One region of the Streptomyces sp. IBSBF 3136 genome, then DNA from elsewhere that is predicted to be linked to it. Evidence: riboswitches for the same ligand, from Rfam matches in the RefSeq annotation. Region 1 holds a riboswitch; the other holds the start of a gene.

The links. Region 1 has a riboswitch for cobalamin ahead of V7E45_RS04350 (CbtB domain-containing protein). Riboswitches for the same ligand answer to the same signal wherever they lie in the genome.
Region 2: another riboswitch for cobalamin. It lies ahead of V7E45_RS06965 (cobalamin biosynthesis protein); the one in region 1 lies ahead of V7E45_RS04350 (CbtB domain-containing protein).

Annotation. Positions count from the first base shown of each region.
Region 1 covers NZ_JAJSZC010000012.1:984-6,540, reverse strand. The annotation lists gene V7E45_RS04370 (hypothetical protein) at 1-58, opposite strand, end outside; gene V7E45_RS04365 (DUF6153 family protein) at 164-601, opposite strand; gene V7E45_RS04360 (MerR family transcriptional regulator) at 835-1,245, shown strand; gene V7E45_RS04355 (CbtA family protein) at 1,301-2,077, opposite strand; gene V7E45_RS04350 (CbtB domain-containing protein) at 2,101-2,322, opposite strand; cobalamin riboswitch at 2,361-2,504, opposite strand; gene V7E45_RS04345 (histidine phosphatase family protein) at 2,609-3,190, shown strand; gene V7E45_RS04340 (hypothetical protein) at 3,260-3,688, opposite strand; gene V7E45_RS04335 (DUF2231 domain-containing protein) at 3,737-4,279, opposite strand; gene V7E45_RS04330 (hypothetical protein) at 4,404-4,814, opposite strand; partial or broken gene V7E45_RS04325 (GMC family oxidoreductase) at 5,026-5,557, opposite strand, start outside.
Region 2 covers NZ_JAJSZC010000020.1:25,969-31,525, forward strand. The annotation lists gene V7E45_RS06960 (cobyric acid synthase) at 1-740, opposite strand, end outside; gene V7E45_RS06965 (cobalamin biosynthesis protein) at 737-1,681, opposite strand; cobalamin riboswitch at 1,783-1,922, opposite strand; gene V7E45_RS06970 (hypothetical protein) at 2,042-2,269, opposite strand; gene V7E45_RS06975 (inorganic phosphate transporter) at 2,302-3,555, opposite strand; gene V7E45_RS06980 (GH25 family lysozyme) at 3,698-4,468, opposite strand; gene V7E45_RS06985 (class II aldolase/adducin family protein) at 4,654-5,388, shown strand.

The DNA of each region.
Region 1 (5,557 bases):
CGGCACCTGCCGCCGTGAGGGCCCGCTTGCGTGGGGTGGGTCGGGTGGAAGCGATCATCGTTGTTCGAGGTTCCCTCCGGGTGGCGCACCACGCGGGGTGCGCGATGTGGGCAGGACCGTGCGTCCGGAAGACCCGCCGGCGGCGGGTTCCGGTGCGGTCCGCTCACGTCCTCGCGACGCACACCTGGAGCAGGAGACGGCGCCCACTCGGTGGGCCGCGCCGCCGGGTCCCGTCGGGGTCCCACGCCCAGCGCAGGCCCCGGGCCGCGAGCGCCGCGAGCGCGATCACGCCGACGAGGGGCGCCAGGGGCACCGGGATGCCGCCCGGGGCGGGAACGGCGACGCACAGCGTCCCGCTGTGACTCGCGCCGGGCCCGGCGGCCTGGGGCCGGGCGGCGTCCGGCCGCGGCGGCGTCGTCCGCTCGGACATGGCCGGAACGGTGTGACTCACGTCGGCCGTGACAGCCATGCCCATGGCGCCGTGACAGCCGCCCGCCGCGGTCGCGGGGGCTCCGTGCATGAGGAAGAGACCGAACAGGAGCGCGCACACGGCCCAGAGCCGGGTGATGCCCGGCTGGCGTGCGGGTGTGCTGCCGCGCATGGTCGCGCGTCCTCCGTTCCCTGCGGTCTCCCAAAGAGGCGGGCGCCCCCGAAGACCATACCCCATACCCGCTAGGGGTACCGGTCACTCGTCTCCGAGACGACCGAAGGCTGCTCGGCGCGGTCGCCGACGACTCGAGCAAGTCGTAGGACGGACAACGGAGTTTGTCCGTGTCTCGCGCCTGCTTTCCTGGTTGACTGGTCATGACCGCCGGACTGCGACTTAATGTCGGCATGAAGTCAACCGACGCCGAAGACGACCTGAGCATCGGGGGTCTCGCCGGCCGCTACGCCCTGGCCACACACGTCCTGCGGCACTGGGAGGCGAGAGGACTGCTGGCACCGGCCCGTGACCAGGCGGGGCGGCGGCGCTTCACGGCCGCCGACGTCACCCGGGTCGCCGTGATCCTGAGGGCCAAGGAAGCCGGTCTGCCGCTCGAGACCATCCGCTCCCTGACCTCCACCGGTGACCCGGAAGCCCGGCACGCGGTACTGAAGCGGGAGGCGGAAGCCCTGCGGCAGCGGATCGCCGCGGCCCAGGCGTCCCTCGAACTCATCGAGTGCGCACTGCGGTGCGACCACGACGACTTCACCCAGTGCCCGCACTACCGGCAGACGATCACCGAACGCGTCGGCGGCGACTGAGCACACGGCCCGGCCCCGACCGCTTCGGTGGTCGGGGCCAGGCCGTACGGCGCCCTCAGCGGGGAACCGGTGTCGCTCCCGCCTCGGTGCCCGCGGACGGGCGCGAGCTCGCCTGCCGGGCGGTCCTCGGGACGAGTACCCGCTCGGCCAGCGGCCCGAAGACGAGCCCGAAGGCCGTCCACAAGGTCAGCTGGATGGTCAGGGCCGCCAGCCGGAACTGCCAGAGCAGGGTGGCCGAGAAGTCCTTCGGGACCTCGTTGACGGTCGGCAGGAACGCGTACGCCAACCCGGCCGCCAGGACGAAGAACGCCCCCGCGGCCAGCGTCGCGTTCCAGTTGCCCAGGCGCGGTGCGAGACGCTTGCCGAGCATCACGGTGGCGATCGCCAGCAGCACGCTGAGCAGCATCATGAGGAAGTACAGGGTGGTGCGCTCGCCGATGGTGTCGGGGTCGCCCACGGAGGGCGGGTTGGCCGGGTACTTCAGGAACGGCACGACATAGACCGTGAGCAGGCCGGCCGCGGCCAGGAGCAGCGCGCTCGCGCGCGGCCCGAAGCGGCCGATGCGGCCCAGCGCGAAGCAGAACGCGAGGGCGGCGATGCCGCCGAACGCGACCCCGTAGACGAGGACGCCGGTGGCCAGGCCACCGGTGGACTGCATCGTGCGGCTCACGACTTCCATGCCGTGTTCGTGGGAGTGCGCCTCTTCGTAGGCGATGGCCGAGTCGACACGCGGCTCACCGAGGAAGTAGGCGACGACGAGGGCGAGCAGGCCCGCGGCGAGTCCCGCGAGCATGCCACGCACCAGCAGATTTCGGACAGTTGCCGAGTTCATGGACGGACCTGGTCCGGGTGCCGTCAGTGGCAGGGGAAGCCGAGCAGGTGGCGGGCGTCGTGCACCCACTCGTGGACGTCCGTGCCGGACATCACCGAGGTGGCGCCCTGCTCGGCGCCGACGAAGTAGAGCAGGACGAGCATCAGGATGCCGAAGAAGACCGCCCAGGGGGCGATCGCGCCGATCGGCAGCTTGGCGGGGGTGGCGGTGGGGACTGTGGTCGGCTGGGCGACGGACTGCGCCATGGCAGAACCTCCTGGGGAACTCGCGTCCCGTCTCGGTGGTGCACAGGACAACGGGGGCGGGTCTGACTTGCCCGGCCCGCACCGCGAGCGGCGTGGGCGAGGCATACAGTGGCGCGACCGTGCCGGATTCCCACCGGCTTCCGCGTTCCGTCATCTATTTCGCCCAGAAGGTACCGCGAAGCGGAGGCACGGCCAAGAGCGCACGGGGGGCTCGCAGGCGCTCCCCGGGCGTCCTCGCCTTCCGATTCCCTGTGGTTGCAGGGCCGTCGACCGCGAAAGTGAGCACGTGACCAGCCGAGTGATCTTGATCTCACCAGCGATGAGCGCGGCGCTGCGCGAGGCCCGCTTCGACGACGGGTGCCCTCTGGAGGACGGCGGCGCGGCCCGGGCCCGTTCCGCCGCGGGGGTGCTCCCGCGGGCCGCGCGTGCGCTGGCGGCTCCGGGTGCGCGCTGCCGGCAGACCGCCTCGGCGCTCGGTCTCGACGCGGAGGACGCGCCCGAGCTGGCCGGTCTCGACGTGGGCCGCTGGCGGGGCCGGACACTCGCCGAGGTGAGCGCCGCCGAGCCGGAGGCGGTGGCCGGGTGGCTGTCCGACCCTGCGGCGGCACCGCACGGCGGGGAGTCGGTGCGGGGGTTGTGCGAGCGGATCGCGGCCTGGATGGCGGAGGCGGCGCGGTTGTCCGGCCGTACCGTCGCGGTGGTCGAACCGGACGTCGTACGAGCGGTGACCGTCCGGGCGCTGGGAGCACCCGAGGCGGCCTTCTGGCGGATCGACGTACCGCCGTTGCACGCGGTCGAGTTCAGCGGCCGCGCGGGCCGCTGGAACCTGACTCCCGGCAGGCCCCTCGACCGGCAGCACGACCACTGAGCGAGCGCGTACGGCGGTCGGCGGTCGGCGGCCACTCGGCATGAGCGGCGGCCACCGCCCCGGTCCGCCTCAGCTGCCGCCCACGCCCAGCGCTGCCAGCAGGACGAGTACCAGGGTCGCGGCGCCCAGCAGGCCGTGGGCGGCCACCACGGGGACCGGCAGGTGCCGTTCCGCCGGGGTGGTCTCCTCTCCGCCGGCGGGGGTGGCGGTGCGGTACACCGGCACCCAGCGGGCGAACATCGCGAAGCCGAGCAGGGCGACGGCGACGAGGACGCCGAAGGACGTCCAGGCCAGGGCCGACCGGTCAGCGGCGAGGTAGACGATCCACACGACCAGCCCGGCCGCCGCGAGCAGGAAGTGCCCGAAGACGAGCGGAGCCGGGAAGCGGGTCGTCCCGGTCCGCTGCTGCCGCAGGCCGCCGCGGGAGATCCAGCGGGCCAGGAGCACGAATCCGCCGAGGGCGGTGACCACCCAGGCGGCGAGAGCGGCGACGTCCATGTCGTCCTCCAGGGTTGCGGGGTACGGGATTTCGGAGGTCGGGCGCCCTCAGCGACCGGGCGCCGTGCGGTATCCCTCGGCCTGGACGGCCTCCTCCGCCACACGGACGCCGTAGCGGTAGGCGAGCTTGCCACCGAGGTAGCCGGACAGGCCGAGGACGGCGAGCGCGCCGACGGAGAGCGCCAGTTGCCCGTATCCGACCCCCCGCCCCTCGGGGTACCCGCCGCTCTGCCGCCAGGCGAAGCCGGCCGCGTACGCGACGGTGACCGCCAGGTTCAGCGCCATGTGGGTCAGGCCCGTGCGGAAGGCCGGGGTGCCGGTGGGGATGGCGAACAGGTCGAGGAAGCCGACGCACGCCGCGGCCAGCGCCCCGAGCACGCCGATGGCGATCAGCCAGGCGGACCCGTGGGTCAGGAAGGCGGGCCGGCCGACGGTCCGGGAGGCGATGTCGAAGACCAGGCTGGACACCCAGGCGCCGATCGGCACGGTGACCAGGATGGGGTGGAACGGATGTCCGTACGGTCCCGCGAGGGCGCCGCTGACCGGCCGCTTCGCCTGGTGGAGGTCCTTGAGATCGGTGTTCACGGTCATACGGCACCTCGTCCCTGAGCTGCCCCCGGTTATTTCACCAATAATTGTTCGCCTTATTCGGCGGGCAGGTCAAGGGGCGCGTCGCCGCGCGGGAGGAGCCCGTGCGGCGCGGTCGCCCCGGCGGTCACATGCCGCGCAGGACGACCAGGAGAACCAGGAGCACCGTGGCGCCGGCGCTCATGCCGTGGGCGACCACGGCGGTCAGCGGGAAGTGCCGCTCGGCGGTGGCCGCGCCCTGCGAATGGCGCCCGGAGCTGGGCATCCAGCGCAGCAGCATCATGAAGCCGAAGGCGGCCACGATCAGGACGACGGCGCACGCCGCCCAGGCCGAACTCCTGACGTCGCCCAGCAGGTACGCGGTCCAGGCGGCGAGCCCGGCGACGGCGAGCGCCACATGGCCGAGGACCAGCCACAGCGGCAGCCGTGTCACACCGGGCGTGCGCTGCCTCAGCCCGCCGTGACGGATCCACACGGTGGCGAGGTAGCCGCCCAGACCCGCGGTCAGCAGCCAAGCGCACAGAACGAAGACACGCATTCGCCTCGCCCCCTGTCCCTGTCCGGGCCGCCCCGTCCCGGCGGGGCGGCGGGCCTCAGGACACCGCAACGGACGGGGAGCAGCCCGGACATCCATCCATCGATTCACCCGTAGGTGTGAATGGTGCGGCGAACCACGTGCGGATGGGCCCTGCGGCCCCGCGCGTTCCGACCCGGCTCACACAACGCCCGGTCCAGGCCGGTGCGCGTGCTCATCCGGACAGCCACGCCTCCGTGATCGCCAGGGCCGCCGCCATGATGCTCACCTGCGGGTTCACCTGGGGGCAGCTGGGGAGCGCGGAGGCGTCCGCGACCAGTACGCCGCGCACCCCGCGCAGGCGTCCCCACGGGTCGGCCGGGAAGCGCTCCGGGCTCGCGCCCGCGGCGACGGTACCGGTGGGGTGGTACGCCGACAGGTGCAGCTGTCGCGCGCTCGTGCCGGCGAGGACGGTGTCCAGCTCCGCGAGACTTCGCACCCTGGGCGCGGTGGGGATGCCGGTGAGGACTTCCTCGGCACCGGCGGCGAACAGCAGCTCCCCCATCGCGCGGACCGCCCGCAGCAGACGGCCCGCGTCGCGGCGGTCGAGGTCGTAGCGGAGCAGGGTGCGGTCGCGGCCGAGGACACGGCCTGAGGGACGGTCGGCGATCATGGCGCCGAGCGTGGCGAGCCGGTCGGCGCTCTCCAGTTCGCGGCGCAGCTCGGCGCCCAGCCCGGGGAGGACGAAGGAGCCCATGCCGGGCGGG
Region 2 (5,557 bases), on a different contig from region 1:
ACGGTGCCGCGCAGCGACACCCGCAGTCCGTCCTCCTCGTCGATGCCGAGCCCGTGCCGGAAGGGCAGCACGCCGTACGTCCGCCGTCCGGTGAGGTCCCGGAGCATGTCGAGGCCCGGCTCCAGCAGGCCGACGTCGCCCCGGAACTTGTTCACCAGGAACCCGGCGACCAGTTCCTGGTCCGCCGGGGAGAGCAGGGCGACGGTGCCGAAGAAGGAGGCGAAGACGCCCCCGCGGTCGATGTCGCCCACCACCAGCACGGGCAGCCCGGCGCCCCGTGCGATGCCCATGTTGACGATGTCGGTGCGCCGCAGATTGATCTCGGCCGGGCTTCCCGCCCCCTCACAGATCACCGCGTCATACGTGCCCCGCAACTCGGCCAGACAGTCCAGCACCGTGCCCAGCAGCCGCTGTTGGCGCCCGCCGTGGTAGCCGCGGGCGCTCAGCTCGCCCACCGGCCTGCCCAGCAGCACCACTTGGCTGCTCTGTTCGCCGCCCGGCTTCAGCAGCACGGGGTTCATCTGCGCGGTCGGCTCGATCCGGCAGGCCTGGGCCTGCATGGCCTGCGCCCGCCCGATCTCCGCGCCCTCGCGCGTCACGAACGAGTTCAGGGACATGTTCTGCGCCTTGAACGGCGCCACCTTCACGCCCTGGCGCACCAGCCAGCGGCAGATACCGGCCGTCACGACGCTCTTGCCGGCGTCGGAGGTGGTGCCGGCGACGAGGAGACCACCGTTCACTTGCCACGTCCCTTCACGAGGAGGCGCGCGGCGACGGTGACGCCGAGCGCGAGCAGGCCGACCCGGCGGGAGAGCCGTACGGCCCGGTCGATGTCGGTGACCCGGACGGCCCGCCCGGACCCCCCGTTCAGCACGGGCCGGTGCTCCACCCGGCCGCCGTAGGACAGCGTCCCGCCGAGGCGCAGCCCCAGGGCGCCCGCGAAGGACGCCTCCACCGGACCGGCGTTGGGGCTCGGGTGCCGATGGGCGTCGGCCTTCCAGGCCCGCAGGGCGCCGCGGGGGTCGGGACCGGCCGCGGCGGCGAGCACGGCGGTCAGCCGCGCGCCCGGCCAGCCGGCGACGTCGTCGAGGCGGGCGGAGGCCCAGCCGAAGCGCAGGTGGCGGGGGGACCTGTGACCCACCATCGCGTCCAGGGTGTTGACGGCCCGGAAGCCGAGCAGCCCGGGCACCCCGGCCACGGCACCCCACACCAGGGCGCCGACGACGGCGTCGGAGGTGTTCTCGGCGACCGACTCGACCACGGCCCGGGCGATCCCGTCGGCGTCCAGCGCCTGCGGGTCGCGGCCGCACAGGTGCGGCAGCCGCGCGCGGGCGGCCGGCAGGTCACCGGACTCCAGGGCGTGGCCGACGGCCCGGGCCTCCCGGGCGAGCGAAGTGCCCCCGACGACGGCCCAGGTGGCGGCCGCGGTCAGCGCGACGCCGGCGGCGGGGGAGCGGTGTACGGCGCGTTCGGCGAGCGTTCCGAGCGCGACAGCGGCTCCGGCGCACACGCCGGTGTGCAGCGCGCCCCACCCGCGGTGGTCGCGCCACAGCACCCGTTCCACGGCCCCGGCGGCCCGCCCGAACGCGGCGACCGGATGGCCCCGGCGCGGATCGCCGAGGAGCAGGTCGCCGAGGAGGCCGGCGGCGGCGCCGTACGCGTAACGGCGATCGGCACCCATCGGGTCAGCCGGTCGTCAGGGCAGGCGGGGTCCGGTGGGTGAACGTCGGTCGGCAGCCGCGCATGGCGATATGTCCTCACTCAGGGTGTCCGCGCCCTGGTTCGACGAGACCGGCGGTGAGAGTTCCTGGCTCCCGGGGATGACCTCCCCGGTGACAGTGGCGGGACCGCGCCGGATTCGCACCGGCTTCCTCTTCTGCCGCCGTACTTGGCCTGGGCAGTCCACCACGCGCCCGGAAGGGCCGTCAACTTGCCTTTGACCTGCGCGGGGAGAGTGTGCTGAGGCCCACACCGGCAAGGGCAGGGCAGCCGAAAGGCCCCCCGCCGGAGAGTTCCGGCGGGGGGCCTTTCGAACGGTGCGTCAGGGCTTGACGACGATCAGGTAGATGCCGTAGGCCACCGCGGCCGCGCACGCCGCGAAGCAGACGTACGCGCCGGTGGCGGCGAGCGCCGCCGAGCCGCCCTGCGCGGTGGCCTTCTCGCGCCGGGCCAGGCCGTTGATGCCGAGGGTGAACAGGGCCACCAGGCCCACCGCGAACGCGAGGCTGACGCCGAAGACGGAGCCGATGGCCGCCCAGTCGATCTTCATGGGTTGCTTCCTTCAGTACCGGGTGCTCGGGGTCAGACCGTTGCGGCCGGCGGGACCGCCGGGGTCACGGGCTCGGTCGGGACCGGGGCCGGGATCGTGGCCGTGAGGTCCTCGGTGACGGTGCCGGTGGGCGGCGGGGTCACCATGGCGATCGCGGTGGTCACCACGCCGGGCGGCTCCTCGGCCGTGTCGGCGACGACGCTGGTGTGGTCCACGACCTCGCGCCGGGAGTACTTCCAGATCGCGGCGCTGGCGGCGACCAGGAAGACGGCGACGATCGCGGTGCCCCAGTCGCCGAGGTCCGTGACGTACTCGGCGAGCGCGCCGACCAGCGCGGCGGCCGGGAGGGTGAGCACCCAGGCGATGAGCATGCGCGTCGCGGTGGACCAGCGGACCACACCGCCCTTGCGGCCCAGGCCCGTGCCCATGACCGAGCCGGAGACCACGTGGGTGGTGGAGAGGGAGAAGCCGAGGTGCGAGGAGGCCAGGATGGCGGTGGCCGCGCTGGTCTGGGCGGCGAAGCCCTGACGCGGCTCCAGGTCGGTCAGGCCGGTGCCCATGGTGCGGATGATGCGCCAGCCGCCGATGTAGGTGCCGAGCGCGATGGCCAGGCCCGCGGAGAGGATCACCCAGGTGGGAGGGTTGGAGCCCGGCGAGACGGCACCGCCCGCGATCAGTGCCAGGGTGATGATGCCCATGGTCTTCTGCGCGTCGTTGGTGCCGTGCGCGAGGGAGACCAGGCCGGCGGAGGCGATCTGGCCGGCGCGGTAACCCTTGCGGGTGGCCTCGCCGTCCGCCTTGTCGCCGAGGGCGTAGGAGAAGCGGGTGGAGAGCATGGCCGCCAGACCCGCCACCACCGGGGCGGCGACCGCCGGCAGCAGCACCTTGGTGACCAGGACGTCACCGTGGACCGCGCCGAGGCCGGCGGAGGCGACGGTGGCGCCGATCAGGCCGCCCATCAGGGCGTGCGAGGAACTGGAGGGCAGTCCCACCAGCCAGGTCAGCAGGTTCCAGAGGATCGCGCCGACCAGGGCGGCGAAGATGACCTCGGGACGGATGCCGGTCTCGTCGACGAGACCTTTGGAGATCGTGTTGGCGACCTCCACCGAGAGGAAGGCGCCTACAAGGTTGAGCGCGGCGGACATGGCCACCGCGACCTTGGGCTTGAGCGCGCCGGTCGAGATGGTCGTGGCCATCGCGTTGGCGGTGTCGTGGAAACCGTTCGTGAAATCGAACGCGAGTGCGGTTACCACCACAATCGCGAGGATCAGCGAGAAGCTTTCCATTTACCCAGGCAATCGTTCGAGGTCGTTGGCTGTTGGACCGTAGGCAATCTGGGTGAACGGAAGGTGAACTGAGGCGGGCGTGGCGGTGTCCGTGGGAGAGGTTCCGGATGACGTTCGCCCCGACGCCCCAACCGCCCCTTGGCTACCAGCCGCGCGCGAAGGCCCGCAGCATGCCCGGCGGCCCGTGAAAGAGATTCTGGTCACCCGGCAGGCCGCCCCGGACGCCGTACTGCCAGAAGGTCCAGTCCGTCCATCCGCCGGGCAGCGATCCGGGGTCCGACGTGCCGTGACGGGCGATCCACAGTGCGTGGTCGGCGGCGAAGGCGCGCGTGTCACCGGTGCACGCGTCCCACCAGTCGGCGGTGGTGTAGATGACCGGCCGGCGGCCGGTCTCGCGCGCCACCTCGTCGCTGAAGGACCGGATCCAGCGGACCATCCGCTTCCACCCCAGCCCGTAGCAGCGGTGCTTCCGGTTGTACGGGTTGTACTCGATGTCGAGCGCGGGCGGCAGCGTCCAGCCGTCCGCACGCCAGTCGCCGCCGTGCCGCACGAAGTACGACGCCTGCGTGGCGCCCGAGGAGCGGTCCGGGCGCGCGAAGTGGTACGCGCCGCGGATCAGGCCCGCCCGGCGGGCGCCGGCGTACTGCCGGTGGAAGTAGGGGTTGCGGTAGGTGGTGGACTCGGTCGCCTTGACGTAGGTGAACCGGGCGCCCTCCGAGCGTGCGGCCGGCCAGTCGACGTGCTTCTGGTGCGACGAGACGTCGTGCCCCATCGGCAGCCCCAGGGAGGTGGCGGGCGACCCGGCGGCCACGGCGGAGGCGGCCTGGGCGCCCGCGAGGGTCAGCGCGGCGGTGGCGGCGGCGAGGGCACCGGCGCGACGGCGGGAACGGGAGGGTGTGCGGTCACGGGCCATGCGTCCCCCTGGAGTGGCGGTGGACCGTCGTTCGGGCGATCAGGTCAGATCATTGAATGACCGGTGTTCGGGAACCGGGCCGACTCCCGACGGTTCACCCCATGTCCACCCGTTCGGGGGCACGACTTCCGGCCGGAAAGGGGCGCGCGGGCCGCCCCCGCCGGGCCGGCTGGCAGGATCGCGGCATGGCGGAACAGCGGCGGGGCGCGCACGGGACGGACGGCATCCATGGGGCGGACGGGGGCGATGAGGGTGCTGCCGGGGCTGCCGTGGCGTACGGCGAGGCGGCGGACGCGTGGGAGGCGCTGGTCGCGACGGCCCGCCGGACCGTCGCCGACGGACTGGTCGTCGGCACCTCGGGCAACGTCTCGGCGCGCGTCGGCGACCTCGTGCTCGTCACGCCGTCCGGTGTGCCGTACGACCGGCTGACCGCCGCCGACATCACCGGCGTCGACCTCGCCGGACGGCAGGTCGTCGGCACCCTCGTGCCGACCAGCGAACTGCCCATGCACCTGGCCGTCTACCGCACCACCGACGCCCGCGCCGTCGTCCACACCCACGCCGTGCACGCCACGGCCGTCTCCACCCTCGTGACCGAGCTGCCTCCGGTCCACTACATGGCCGGCGCCCTGGGCGGCGTCGTCCGCGTCGCGCCCTACGCGACCTACGGCACCGACGAACTGGCACAGAACATGCTCCGGGCCCTCGACGGCCGCTCCGGCTGCCTGCTGCGCAACCACGGCACGATCACCTACGGCGCCGGCCTCGACCAGGCCTACGACCGCACCGCCCAGTTGGAGTGGATGTGCCGCCTGTGGCTGACGGCGTCCTCCGTGCCGGGTCTGACGCCTTCCCTGCTGACGGAGGCACACATGGCCGAAGCCGGGGCACGTTTGAAGGGGTACGGCCAACGGAGGTGACCCCTTGCCGCCCAGCCCCTCGTTCCAGCCCCTGCTCGACCGGCTCGCGCACGTCCTGCCCGCGCCGCTGCGCCGCGCCGCCGGCCGGCCGCGCCGCGGGCGTCCCGTGCTGCCGGGACCGCGCGGGCCCCGGCCCGCCCTTCCACTGGCCGTGCGCACGGACCGCCCC